Regions from separate parts of the Mesobacterium hydrothermale genome, predicted to be linked through region 2. Evidence: riboswitches for the same ligand, from Rfam matches in the RefSeq annotation. Region 2 holds a riboswitch; the other holds the start of a gene.
The links. Region 2 has a riboswitch for cobalamin ahead of VK792_RS17350 (energy-coupling factor ABC transporter permease). Riboswitches for the same ligand answer to the same signal wherever they lie in the genome.
Positions count from the first base shown of each region.

Region 1: another riboswitch for cobalamin. It lies ahead of VK792_RS01680 (TonB-dependent receptor plug domain-containing protein); the one in region 2 lies ahead of VK792_RS17350 (energy-coupling factor ABC transporter permease).

Region 1 covers NZ_JAYLLH010000002.1:50,173-57,131, forward strand. The annotation lists gene VK792_RS01670 (FecCD family ABC transporter permease) at 1-160, opposite strand, end outside; gene VK792_RS01675 (ABC transporter substrate-binding protein) at 157-984, opposite strand; gene VK792_RS01680 (TonB-dependent receptor plug domain-containing protein) at 971-2,794, opposite strand; cobalamin riboswitch at 2,937-3,123, opposite strand; gene VK792_RS01685 (hypothetical protein) at 3,427-3,594, opposite strand; gene VK792_RS01690 (division/cell wall cluster transcriptional repressor MraZ) at 3,907-4,344, shown strand; gene rsmH (16S rRNA (cytosine(1402)-N(4))-methyltransferase RsmH) at 4,357-5,343, shown strand; gene ftsL (cell division protein FtsL) at 5,343-5,687, shown strand; gene VK792_RS01705 (peptidoglycan D,D-transpeptidase FtsI family protein) at 5,684-6,959, shown strand, end outside.
Region 2 covers NZ_JAYLLH010000036.1:1,424-8,382, reverse strand. The annotation lists gene cbiE (precorrin-6y C5,15-methyltransferase (decarboxylating) subunit CbiE) at 1-1,064, shown strand, start outside; gene VK792_RS17370 (cobalamin biosynthesis protein) at 1,061-1,390, shown strand; gene cobM (precorrin-4 C(11)-methyltransferase) at 1,387-2,184, shown strand; gene VK792_RS17360 (cobyrinic acid a,c-diamide synthase CobB) at 2,181-3,500, shown strand; gene cobA (uroporphyrinogen-III C-methyltransferase) at 3,497-4,282, shown strand; cobalamin riboswitch at 4,274-4,493, shown strand; gene VK792_RS17350 (energy-coupling factor ABC transporter permease) at 4,525-5,190, shown strand; gene cobF (precorrin-6A synthase (deacetylating)) at 5,256-6,017, shown strand; partial or broken gene tnpC (IS66 family transposase) at 6,256-6,959, opposite strand, start outside.

The DNA.
Region 1 (6,959 bases), on a different contig from region 2:
GGGGCAGACGGATTTCCTGCATCACCATCTGCACCAGCGGATCGCCGGTGCCGAACAGCGCGCGGAGCGCTTGCCCCAGGGGGATCGGGGCATAGCCCACCGCCAGCGACGCGGCGAAAAGCAGGGCAAGCAAACCAGAAAGCGTGGCAAACAGCTTCATTGCCGGTCCTCCCAGTCCTGCCGGATCGCACGCATTTCAGCAACCGCGTCCAGCAGCTGTGGCAATTCGCAGACCCAGGCCGCGCCGTCCTCGATCCGGCGCAGCTTGCCGCTGTCGCGCAGGACCGGGTGATCCAGCAGTTCGGTGGCCCGCGAATGGCCACCATAGGGGCGGCCGATCAGGATCAGGTCCGGGTCGTCCAGCACCAGCTCTTCGAGCGGCAGGCGGCCGCCGAAGGGCAGGCCGCGCGCCTCGGCGATGTTGTCCATGCCAGCGTGGAACAGGATGTCCCCCGGCAGGGTCTGGCGCCCGGCGGTGTTGCCAAGCGCATAGTACAGGGCCACGCGGGGGCGGCGGGACGGTGCGTCGGTCAGTGCCGCAAGGCGGGCGTCGAACTGCGCCAGCACCTCGGCGGCGCGGTTTTCCTGCCCCAGAAGCGCGCCCATCCGGGCGATGTTGGCGCGGGCGTCGTTCAGCGAATTGATCGGGGCAAAGACCTCGACCCGGTAGCCCAGCCGTTCCAGCATCGACACGGTGGCACGGGTGGTGAACGTGCCCGCCAGCACCAGATCGGGGTCCAGCAGCACGATGTCCTCGGCCTTGCCGGAATTGGTGGGCAGGGCGCGGGCGGCTTCGACCATGGCAGAGGTGCGGGGATCGCGCGACAGCAGGCTGACCGAGGTCAGCTGCCCGGGCGCCGCCAGCAAAAGCGCCAGCTGGTCGGTACAAACGTTGAGAGAGACGACGCGTTGCGGCGCCGCCAGCACCGCCGCCCCGGCGAACACCAGGGCGGCGGCAAGGCCTATGATCTTAGAACGACGCACGGACCCCAAGGAACCACGACCGCCCGGCAGTGTTGTAGCCCGCAGCGGTCTGGTAATCCGCATCGGTCAGGTTTTCGACCCGCAGATACCCCGTCAGGCTGTCGCTGAAAGCGTAGTTCATCTGCGCGTTCACCACGGTGAAATCCGTCAGCGGGGTGCCGAATTCATCCGGGAAGTCGGCGGCGTGGCGCAGAGTGATCGAGCCGTTCAGCTTGTTGGTGATCTCGGCATCGACCCCCAGTGCCAGGTCATAGCGCGGGATCCGCAGTTGTGGGTTGTCGCTGGCATCGCGGCTGTCGGTATAGGTGAAGGCCCCGGTCAGGCTGACCCGATCGGAAACTGGCACGGCTCCGGACAGTTCCACGCCCTGGCTGACGGTGGTGCCGGGGCGCTGGGCATAGGCGCCGGGCAGCGGACCCAGCCAACCGTCTGGATCGAAATACTGGATCAGGTTGTCGATCTCGGAATAGAACAGTGTGGCCTTGACGTTGGCGCCGTTGCGATAGGCGTGCTCGACGCTGAGTTCCGCGTTGCGGCTTTTTTCCGGCTCCAGCGCGGCATTGCCCGACCAGGGATCGTAAAGTTCATAAAGCGATGGCGCACGGAAGCCGCTGGACACCAGCGCGCGCACCGTGGTGTTCGCGGTCGGACGCCATGCCAGCGCGGCACGGGCGGAATTGTGGCCGCCGAACGCATCGTGGTCGTCATGGCGCAGCGAAACGGTCAGGTCCAGCGCCTCGGACGGCGCGAAATTTGCCTCGGCAAAGATGCCGGTGGTTTCCGCCGTGCCGCCACCAGCAGAGCCGAAGGCCAGCGTATCGCTTTTCTCGCGCGTCCAGTCGCCGCCGAAGGTCAACGCGGTGGCGCCCATCGTCCATGCCGCCTTGTAGTCGATGGTATCCCGCTCGCCCTTGTAGGTGCCGGTAAAGGCTGAGGTGGCCAGGGAGCGGTCGATTTCGTAGTGCGACGCCGAGAAGTTGTGGGTCACCGCACCGGTTTCCAGCGTGCCATACACGCGCAACGCACGTGTCGTGGCATCCGAAATTCCGGTTTCATCGGCAGCAGAGGCGTCGTAATCGCCGGTCGAGTCCATCCAGTAGCCGTCGAAGCCCAGTTTCAGCGTGTCTGTGACATCATATTCGCCACCAAGGGTCAGTTGCGTGCCTTCGTATCCGTCATCCTCGGTGCCGCCGACGCGGGCCGAGAAGCCGTCTGTCTTGGTACTTGTCAGCCCAAAGGACAGTGCGCCGCGGTCGTCACCCACGTTGACGGACAGCCCGCCGCGCCGGGTGTTGTAGCTGCCGCCTTCGGCAAAGACCTCGACCGAGCGGTCGTTGCGGCGCTTGGGGTTGGTGGTCACGTCGATGATGCCGCCGACCGCCTCGGAGCCGTGGACCGCAGATTGCGCGCCTTTCACGACTTCGACCCGGGTCACGTTGCCCAGCGACAGGTTGGCCCAGTCGAACTGGGTCTGCACGCCCGACGGATCGGTCACGTCGATGCCGTTGACCATGACGGGGCTGTAGGGGCCCGACAGGCCGCGCATCCGCAGGATGGTGACGCCGCCGATGCCGCCATTGCTGGCCACCGTCAGGCCAGGCAGCGCGGCCAGCGTATCGGCCAGTTGGGTCGTGCCCGCGTCGCGCAGCGTGGCTTCGCCCAGAATGTCGACATTGGCGCCGGACCGGTTCAGGTCGGTCAGGGTCTGGTTTGCGAATATGGTGATTTCGTCCAGTTCCATCGCGTCTTGTGCCAGCGCGGGCGCGGCAGCAAGGGCGATCAGTGATACGGTGCCCAAGATACGGGTCATGTCCGTTGTCCCTTTCGTTCTGGCGCATTTCGATGGCGCCAAGGAGAGTATTGGTTCTTGGAAAGGGACGCCTCTCCGCGAACGGTGCAAAGATTGTCACCACTGCCGGAGAGCCGTTATCCGTCGCACGCCCCGCGCGCGGATAGGGTGATCGACTCGGCAGGTCTCCTGACTTGCGGGTCATTGCGTGGTCCGGGCCTTCCCGGGGCTGGACCCCAGTGGCATGTGCCGGTCACGCTCGCCGCTTACAGTTGCGGGGGCAGCCGCGGATTTGCACCGCGTTCCCTTTTCACCAGAGTCGCCTCTGGACCGAGATGGAGGGTGATTACGCCCTGACCCCTGCGAAGGCAAGAACGCAAAGCGACACCCCGGCCCTCAGGCACGACGCGAGGCGCGGCGCAGGCTGTTCGACGGGATTGCACCGAGCTTTTGGGAATTCGTGGGAACCGTCTTGGTCGTGCAGCGGCAGGACGTCGGCGGGGGCTGGCCTACGAATCAAAACTCGTTGAATCGGCTGATTCGAAGATGTATTTTGAGAACGTAGGCAGAACATTTCGTCGCCCCCTTGTGGATAAGTCTGGGGGAGAAGTCTTTGGGTGGGATTTCTTGGTACTTTTTCGAGGTTTTGTTATTCAACCATATTTAGTGTTTTTTGTTTTTAATCGGTCAACAATTAGCGTTGATGGATGGGGGTCAGGCACCAGAAGTTGTTTCAGGCCCGCCTGTGGAGCAATATGCAGTGCCATGCGTTCCCATTTTGCGTTGACGTCCCATGATTTCCCAGTGTATCCCTTGTTCATCGAATGAGGGACGGGACAAAGGGCAACGCAGAGCCCGAACAAAAAAATCCCGAAATAACAAAAAGCAGGTTCATACAGGCCCCGCTCCTTCATTTGTAACAAAGAGATCCGGCGCGCGGGCGAGCAGACATCCCCCCAGGTGGCGCGCGCAGCTGGACCTTCCCGCTCAGCGGGAGAGTGGCGGCGGGTTGATCAGTGGCAGCAGATCAACCCGCCGTTTCAATTTCAGGGGGACGAAATGAAGGGGCCGGTAGGGCAGTGGCGCTGAGCTTCAGAGGCGAATTCAACCAAAAGGTTGACGGCAAGGGGCGCATGTCGATCCCCGCTCCGTATCGCCGCGTGCTCGAAGATGGCGACCCCAACTACCCCGACGCCCCCAATGCCCGCCTTGTCGTGCTGTACGGTACTCACCTGAAGGGCTCGCTTCACGTTTATACGATCGAGGCGATGAACGAGATCGAGGCGGAGATTCAGAAACTTCCGCGTGGGTCGGTCGAGCGCAAGGCCGCCAGCCGCATGATCCTTGGGAAAAGCTGGGAAACCGAGATCGACCGCGACGGACGGATCGTGCTGCCCAAAGAGCGCCGCGAACAGATCGGCCTGGAAGGCGAGGCGACGATGATCGCTATGGGCGACTATTTCGAGATCTGGAACAAGGCCACGTTCGAAGCGCAGGAACAGGCCGAGGTCGAGGAATTCCTGGCCCAACAGGACGAGGATTTCGATCCGCTGTCGCTGCTGGGCGGCTGACGGGAGGGGATCATGGCAACGCACCCTTCCGCCGATGCGCCTCACATTCCTGTCCTGCTGCGCCCCTTGCTGGCCGCTGTGGCGCCGGTTTCCGGGACATGGGTCGATGGTACATTCGGCGCCGGCGGCTATGCCCGCGGGCTGCTGGACGCAGGTGCGGACCGCGTGATCGGCATCGACCGCGATCCGCTGGCCCACCAGATGGCTACGACATGGAGCGGTGCGTTCGGCGCACGGCTGGACCTGGTTCAGGACAATTTCGCCAATATGGCTGACCATGTCGACCAGGTGGATGGCGTGGTGCTGGACCTGGGCGTGTCGTCGATGCAGCTGGACCAGGCCGAGCGCGGGTTTTCCTTCATGAAAGATGGCCCCCTGGACATGCGCATGGCGCAGGACGGGCCAAGTGCTGCGGACATCGTCAACCAGGCCGAGGAATCCGAACTGGCCGACATACTGTATATCTACGGTGAAGAACGCGCTTCGCGCCGGATCGCGCGGGCCATCGTCAAGGACCGCGCGGCCCAGCCGATCACGACAACGCTGCGACTGGCCGGGATCGTCGAAGGCTGCCTGCCGCGGGCGAAACCCGGGCAAAGCCACCCGGCCACGCGCAGCTTTCAGGCCCTGCGGATCGCGGTGAACGACGAATATGTCGCACTTTATCAGGGGCTTATGGCTGCGGAACAGGTTTTGAAGCCTGGTGGCAAGCTGGCCGTCGTGACGTTCCACTCGGTCGAGGACCGGATGGTCAAGCGCTTCCTTCAGGCGCGGGCGGGTCAGGGCGGACACGCCAACCGCTATGCCCCGCAACAAGACATCGCCGCGCCCCAGTTCACGTTGTTGTCGCGCAAGGCCATTGGCCCGGATGACGTGGAACTGGCCGAAAACCCGCGCTCCCGGTCTGCCAAGCTGCGCGTCGCGCAGCGCACTGATGCGCCCGCGGGCGAGATTGATCCGAAATCCATTGCCATGCCACAGCTCAAGGGGACACGCTGATGCGCACGCTGCTTTATGGGGTGACATTTCTGACAGTGATCGGACTGGCCTTCTGGGCCTATCGCGAAAACTATCGCACGCAGGATGTGCTGGCCGAGATTGAAACGCTGCAACGCGACATCGGCGCCCGGCGCGAACGGTTGAACGTGCTCAAGGCGGAATGGGCCTATCTGAACCGTCCTGATCGGCTGCGGGACTTGGCGGATCTGAATTTCGACCGCCTGGGCCTGCTGCCGTTTGGGGCGGAACAGTTCGGCCGCATTGACCAGGTGGCCTATCCGCCGCGCGACCGGACCCCGATCACCGCGCCCATCGACGTGACAAGCGCAGGAGCAGACGAATGATCCGCACACCGCTGCGCCCGCTCGCCCGCATCCTGGACGCCCGCCAGAAAGGTGAAAACCCCGACGCGATCGAACGCGAGAACCTGCGCATCCGGCACGAGGAAATGCGCGACAAGGCGCGGGTGCGCGCCGAAAGCCGGCTGTTGATGCTGGGGGTCTTCTTTTTCTGTGCGTTTACCGTGATCGGCGCGCGAATGGGGCACATCGCGGCCTCGGAACCGGAAGAGCCGCGCACTCAGGCCAACACCGCATCCGTTGTGGCGACGCGGGCCGACATCGTCGACCGGCGCGGGCGCATCCTGGCCACCAATATGGAAACGCATTCGCTGTATGCCCATCCGCAGCAGATGATCGAGCCCGAGCGGGCGGCGCAGGCGCTGGCGGGGATCTTTTCCGACCTCGACGAAGACCGGATGATCAAGGATTTCACCGGGACCCGGAAATTCGTCTGGATCAAGCGCAAGATCAGCCCGGAACAAAAGCAGGCGGTGCATGACATCGGCGAACCCGGCCTTCTGTTCGGCCCGCGCGAGATGCGGCTTTACCCCAACGGCAAGCTGGCCGCCCATGTGCTGGGCGGGGCCGGATTCGACAATGAAGACGTGTCAGGGGCCGAGATTCTGGGCGTGGCTGGCATCGAGAAATACCTGGATGCGGACCTGCGTGACCCGGCGCGCGCCGGTGCACCTGTCGAGTTGTCGCTGGATCTGACCATCCAGGCGGCAGTGGAACAGGTGCTGCACGGGGGCATGACCCTGCTGAACGCCAAGGGCGCGGCGGCGGTGCTGATGGATGTGCACACCGGCGAAGTGATCGCCCTGGCATCTTTGCCCGATTTCGACCCCAACGACCGGCCCGCGCCCCCGACCAAGGGCAACCCGTCCGACAGCCCGCTGTTCAACCGGGCGGTGCAGGGCGTCTACGAACTTGGCTCGACCTTCAAGATTTTCGCAGCAGCGCAAGCACTTGACCTGAAACTGGTGAACCCGTCGACGGTGATCGACACCTCGCCGCCGTTCAAGATCGGCGGCTATCCGATCGGGGAATTCAAGGGCCACAATTACGGCAAACTGTCGGTGGAAAAGATCATCGTCAAAAGCTCGAACCGGGGGACGGGCAAGCTGGCCTTGATGATTGGTGCGAAACGTCAGAAGGAATTTCTGGACAGCCTGGGCCTTTTGGCGCCGCTGCCGGTGGAACTGATCGAGGCCGGCAGCGTCCATCCGCAAACGCCGGACCGCTGGGGCGATCTGAGCACCGTGACCATATCCT
Region 2 (6,959 bases):
TCGCGGCGGGCGAACGTGGCAGGGCCTGGCCCGTGCCCTTCGATATCGTGCCGGTTCTGTCCCTGCGCGGGCGTCGGGTCGCGGTTCTCGCCTCGGGCGATCCGTTCTGGTTCGGCGCGGGCGGCTCGCTTGCCGCACATCTCGCGCAGGGGGAATGGCGCGCCTATCCGGTGGCGGGCACCGTGTCTCTGGCCTGCGCTCGGCTTGGATGGAAAATCGAGGAGGTCTCGGCGCTCGCCCTTCACGCGGCGGGGTTCGGGGGGCTGCATCGGGCGCTTCATCGCGGGGCGAGGTTGGTCGTGACGCTGCGCGATGGAGAGGCTCCGGCGACCTTGGCCGCATGCCTTGTTGCGCAGGGCTTCGGTGCGGTCGGGATGCATGTGCTTGAACGTCTGGGGGGGCCGCATGAACGCGTCCGATTTGCCCGCGCCGATCGGTTCTCTTTCGAGGATATCACGGCTCCCGTTGCGGTGGCGCTCGACGCGGTCGATCTTCCGCAGGGTAGCGGTCTGCCGAAGTCGCCGGGACTGTCCGAGGATCGCTTTGCCCATGACGGGCAGATCACGAAGTCTCCGGTACGGGCGTTGACGCTGGCAGCACTTGCACCACGACCGGGGGAGTTGCTCTGGGATATCGGGGGCGGATCGGGCTCGGTCTCGGTCGAGTGGTGCCTTGCCGGAGGACGCGCGATCACCATCGAACCCCGCGCCGACCGGATCGCCAATATTCGCGCAAATATCGAGACATTCGGTCTGTCGCGGCAGATGGAAACCGTCGAGGGGCACGCGCCCGATGCGCTGGCCGATCTGGCGCTGCCCGATGCGGTCTTCATCGGCGGCGGCGGCTCGATGGCGCTCTACGACTGGCTTTGGTCGCATCTGCCCGAGGGGACACGGATCGTCGCCAATGGCGTGACGCTCGAGACCGAGGCGCTGCTTGCGGGGCTTCAATCCCGCCACGGCGGCGGCATTCTGCGAATTGAACTGTCGCGCGCCGAGCCGCTCGGCTCAATGCGCGGCTGGTCGGCCGCGCGGCCCGTGGTGCAATGGAGCGTCACGCGATGAGGGTGGCTGGGATCGGTTTTCAGCGCGGAGCGTCTGCGGCGTCGCTGCGTGCCGCGCTGGCATCTGTCGAACCGGTGGACCGGGTCGCGACGGCAGCGCCGAAGGCCGGGGAACTGGCGGCGGCGATTGGACGCGAGGTCGAGGGCGTCGACGTGGCAGGGGTCGCCACACCGACGCAATCGCAGGCGTCGTTTGTGGCGCACGCCACAGGATCCGTGGCCGAGGCGGCGGCCCTGGTGGCCGCAGGGCAGGGTACGCGACTGATACAGGCAAGAAAGATCATCGGCGGCGTGACCATCGCCGTCGCAGAAGGAGACGAGGGATGACGGTTCACTTCATCGGAGCAGGGCCGGGAGCGCCCGATCTGATCACGTTGCGCGGGCGCGACCTGATCGCCTCCTGTCCGGTCTGCCTTTATGCGGGCAGTCTGGTGCCGCAGGCCTTGCTTGCGCATTGCCCGGCGGGGGCGAAGATCGTGAACACGGCGCCGCTGAGCCTCGACGAGATCATCGACGAGATCGCGGCGGCCCATGCGGCGGGGCAGGACGTGGCGCGGCTGCACTCGGGCGATTTGTCGGTCTGGTCGGCGATGGGAGAACAGCTGCGCCGCCTGCGCGAACTGGGCATTCCCTATGACGTGACGCCGGGCGTGCCGAGCTTTGCCGCCGCCGCCGCCACGCTCAGCGCGGAACTGACCCTTCCCGGGGTGGTGCAGTCGGTGGTTCTCACGCGGACCTCGGGCCGTGCGACGGCGATGCCGCCCGGCGAGACGCTGGAGAATTTCGCGCGCACGGGGGCGGTGCTGGCGATCCACCTTTCGGTGCATGTGCTCGAGAAGGTCATCGCGGATCTTAGCCCGCATTACGGCGCCGATTGCCCTGTCGCCGTCGTCTGGCGCGCAAGCTGGCCCGATGAACGTGTGGTCCGCGCAACGCTCGGTACGTTGCGCACCGCTATCGGCGCCGAGATGGAACGCACCGCGCTGATCCTTGTCGGGCATTCGATCGGTGCGGAGACGTTCGACGAAAGCCGCCTTTACGCGGGCGATTACGACCGCCGTTACCGCCCCGTCGGCACCGATCCGCGCTTTCCAGAGACCGCACCGGAGCGCGGTGAATGACCCCGGGTCTGGTGATCTCGGCCCCGGCTTCCGGCGCGGGGAAGACGACGCTGACGCTTGGTTTGCTCGCGGCGTTGCGCGCGCGGGGGCTGGCGGTGCAGCCCTTCAAATGTGGCCCGGATTACATTGATCCAGCCTTTCATCGGGCAGCGGCGGGACGGTCTTCGGTCAATCTCGACGCCTGGGCAATGGCGCCCGCTCAGATCGCGCAGCTTGCGGATCGCGTGGCGGATATCATCGTCGCCGAGGGCTCGATGGGACTGTTCGACGGGGTGGCCGTGCCGGGTGAGACCGGGACCGGCGCCAGCGCCGATATCTCGGCGCTGATGGGCTGGCCGGTGGTGCTGGTGGTCGACGCCTCGGGACAGGCGCAGACGGCGGCGGCGGTCGCGCAGGGATTGGCCCAGTTTCGCAAGGGCGTCACGGTCGCGGGGGTTGTGCTCAACAAGATCGCCTCGCCCCGCCACGAAGCGCTGGTGCGCCAGGGCTTCGAGGGGATCGGGGTGCCGGTGCTGGGCGTGCTCCCGCGTGCCGCAGGGATCGAATTGCCGTCGCGCCATCTGGGCCTTGTGCAGGCCGAGGAGACAGGGGATCTGGCGCGGCTCCTGACCGAGGCCGGTCGGATCGTGGCGGAGCATTGCGACCTCGACGCGATCCTCGCTTGCGCGAAGGCCTCTCCACCCGACGCTTCGCCATGCCGCCCGGTGCCGCCTCCCGGCAGCCGGATCGCGCTTGCTCGCGACGCCGCGTTTTCCTTCGTCTATCCGCACCTGATGGAGGGCTGGCGCGCGGCGGGCGCCACGATCCTTCCCTTCTCGCCGCTGGCCGATGAGGCCCCCGATCCGAGTGCCGATTGCTGCTGGCTGCCCGGAGGCTATCCCGAGCTTCACGCGGGGCGGCTTGCGGGCAATGGAACCTTCCTCAACGGGACCCGCCGCTTCGCACAGACCCGTCCGGTTCACGGGGAATGCGGCGGTTACATGACGCTTGGGGCGGGGATCGTCGACGCCGAGGGAAAGCGCCACGAGATGCTGGGGCTTCTGGGGCTCGCGACCAGCTTTGCCAAACGCAAGATGCATCTGGGCTATCGACGCGCCGAGCTGATCGCGCCGCTGCCGGGCCATCGCGCGGGGGCGGTATCGCGTGGCCACGAGTTTCACTATGCCTCGATCCTGTGGCAGCCGGATGCGCCGCTTGCCCGTGTCTTCGATCCCAATGGCGACGCGGTGCCCGAAACCGGATCGCTGTGTGAAATGTCGGGCGGCGGGCGCGTTACCGGCACGTTCTTTCACCTGATCGCGGAGGCCAGCTCATGAGCGGTTTCGTTTCCTTCGTCTCGGCGGGGCCGGGCGACCCCGAACTTCTGACCCTCAAAGCGGTCGATCGGCTACAGCGCGCCGATGTGATCCTGTTTGACGATCTCGCCTCGGGCCCGATTCTGGTCCATGCAGGCGAGAGGGCCGAGTTGATCGCGGTCGGCAAACGGGCGGGTCGGCTCTCGCCGAAACAGGATCACGTCAGCCGACTTCTGGTCGATCACGCGTGCGCTGCGACCCGTATCGTGCGACTGAAATCGGGCGATAGCGGAATTTTCGGGCGCCTCGAAGAAGAGCTGCGCGCGCTTGATGCGGCTGGGATCGACTACGAGATCATCCCCGGTGTGCCCTCGGCCTGCGCGGCGGCGGCAGCGGCGGGTCTGCCGCTCACGCGGCGGCTGACGGCGCGCCGGGTGCAGTTCGTAACCGGGGCCGACATCACCGGCGATCTGCCCGAAGTGTTGAACTGGTCCGCGCTAGCCGATCCGGGGGCGACCACGGTCGTTTTCATGGGCAAGCGGACTTTTCCGCGGCTGGCGGCGCAATTGCAGGCCCACGGTCTGCCCGGCGAGACGCCCGCACTTCTGGCCGAGGCTGTGGGGCACCCGGAGCAGCACCTCCTCCGCACCACCGTGTCTGCACTGGCGGAAAGACTGGCGCAGAGCCGGTCCGACCAGCCCGCGCTGATCCTTTACGGACCGCTTGCCCCCGATGGGAGCGCGAAAAGCGCGCTTGAAGAGGGATCGAAACTTGACGCGGCCCGGCGGGTCGCGTTTACCTGAAACCCTGTTTGGTGCCCGCAGATGCGCAAAGCGCAGGGCTCAATCGGGAACGGGGAAGGGTGGACCAAGTTGCGGCACCCGAAGCCCCGGCCGCCCCCGCGACTGTATACGGTGAGCGCGCTCCGACAAGACCACTGGGGGTTGCCCCCGGGAAGGTGGAGTGGCGCTTCGACCCGCGAGCCAGGAAACCGGCCAACAGCCACATCAACCGCCGTCGGGTGTGACGGCAAGGAGAACGCGATATGCATATCGAACCCGGCATCTTCACCGGTGCCAAGATCGTCCTGAGCTATGCCACGGCGGCCACCGCCGGTCTTTATACCCTTAAGATCGCCGCGCAGGCCGTACGCGAACAGGGCCCCGTTTCACTGATCGCCCGCGCCGCCATCGCCACCGGCGCGGTCTTCACCTTCTTCCAGATATTGCCGCATCATGCGGTTGGCGTTTCCGAGGTGCATTTGATCCTCGGTTCGACGCTGTTTCTACTGCTTGGTGCCGCGCCTGCGGCGATCGGGCTGGCGCTGGGGCTTCTCATTCAGGGCCTGTTCTTCGCGCCCTTCGACCTGCCGCAATACGGGATGAACGTGACGACGCTTCTCGTGCCGCTCTTCGGGCTGCAACTTCTTGCCAAGCGTCTGATCGCGCCGGGCACGGCTTACGTCGACCTGAAATACGGTCAGGCTCTGGCGCTTTCGACGGCCTATCAGGGCGGGATCGTGGCGTGGGTCGCGTTCTGGGCGCTCTACGGTCAGGGATTTGCCGAAGTGGGGCAGGTGCTGACCTTCGGCGCGGCCTATATGTCGGTGATCCTTCTCGAGCCGCTTGTCGATCTGGCGGTGCTGGCGCTTGCGAAGCGTGCGTCCGCCCTGCGCGGCAGCGGCTTCGTCACGCCGCGCCTCTACGCCTGAGCGACGTCCGCTGAACGACGACGAAAGGGGGCCGCCAATGGCCCCCTTTCCCCTTGGAGAGACGCATGATCGAACTTGCCCTGATCGGTATCGGCACCGGAAACCCTGATCACGTCACCTTGCAGGCGATCGAGGCGATGAACGCTGCGGACCTCATCATGATCCCGGTCAAAGGCCCCGAGAAAACCGAGCTGGCCGAACTGCGCCGGACCTTGCTCGCGATGCATCTGAAAAATCCCGAAAGGCGCGTGGTCGAGTTCGACCTGCCGGTGCGCGACGTGGTCACTACCAGCTATGGCGGGACCGTCGCGGATTGGCATGGCGCGATTGCCGAGGCCTGGGAGGCGGTGATCGTCGACACGCTCGACCCCGGAACCCCCGGCAGGGTCGCCCTGCTGATCTGGGGCGATCCGATGCTCTACGACAGCAGCCTGCGTATCGCCGAGATATTGGGGCGTCGCATTCTGCTGAAACCGCGCGTCATTCCCGGCATCACCGCGATACAGGCGCTTTGCGCAGCCCATGCCATTCCGCTCAACGAGGTGGGTGCGCCGGTCATGATCACGACGGGGCGGCAGCTGCGCGACCACGGTTGGCCGGCTGATGCGGAAACCATCGTCGTAATGCTCGATGGAGAGTGCTCGTTCCGGTCGCTCGATCCCGAGGGATTCCGGATTTGGTGGGGTGGGTGCGTGGCGATGCCGCAAGAGCGCCTTGTCGCCGGAGTTCTGTCCGATGTCGCGGCGCAGATCGTAAAGGTCCGGGAGACCCTGCGGGCGGAAAACGGCTGGGTGATGGATATCTATCTGCTGCGCCGAATGAGCTGACCAGGGTCAGGGTTCATAACCGGTCGTGTCGCAAATGTGGTGGAAATTCCCTCACGGCAAGTTCCGGGCATTTGAGGTTGGCTCCTTTCAGTCCTAGTGTCGCTTAGCCCTTAATTGTGAGATGAGAAATTCAACGAAATCGACGGCTGTGCTTTACCCTTAAATATGAGATTTTGCCTTTAATTCAGATATTTTTTCCCTTAAATCATAACCGCTCGGTATAGACCGCCTTGCTCACTCAGGCCGCTTCGTTTTCGGGCCTCGCCGGTGGCTTAGGCGTCCAGTTCCACGGCAGCAACTCGTCGAGGCGGATTGCTTTGTGATCGTGGATCCGGCCGAGGATGTCGGCGAGGTAGGCTTGGGGGTCGAGGCTGCTCATCTTCGCGCTCTCGATCAGCGTCATCGCGCGGGCCAGGGTTTCGCCGCCGGTATCCGATCCGGAGAAGAGCCAATTCTTCCGCCCGACGCCGATCGGGCGCATCGCGCGCTCGGCGGGGTTGTTGTCGATGGCGACGCGATCATCCTCCAGGAAGAGCGTGAAGGAGGGCCAGCGGTTCAGGGCGTAGCGGAAGGCCTTGGCTAGGTCGCTCTTGCCGGGGATGCGCGTCAGCTGCTGCTCGGCCCAGGCCTTGAAGGCCGCAACCTTCTCGGCGCTGTGTTTCTTGCGGGCCGCAAGTTGGAGATCCGCCGGCTGCCCGGTGATCTCGCGATCGATCTCAGATTTGTTGGCCGTCCACACGTCGTGGAAGTCGCGCCGCAGATGTGCCCAACAGGCCGCCTCGTGGAACTGCTGCGTGTCGTCCGACCGCGTCTCGTAGAGATCCTTGAAGCCGGCATAGACGTCCGCCTGCAGAATGCCTTACGAGTTCGCGAGATGACCGCGCGGATGCTCGCCCTTCCTGTCTGGGGAGAAGTAGTAGACCGCGCCAGGCGGCGCCACGC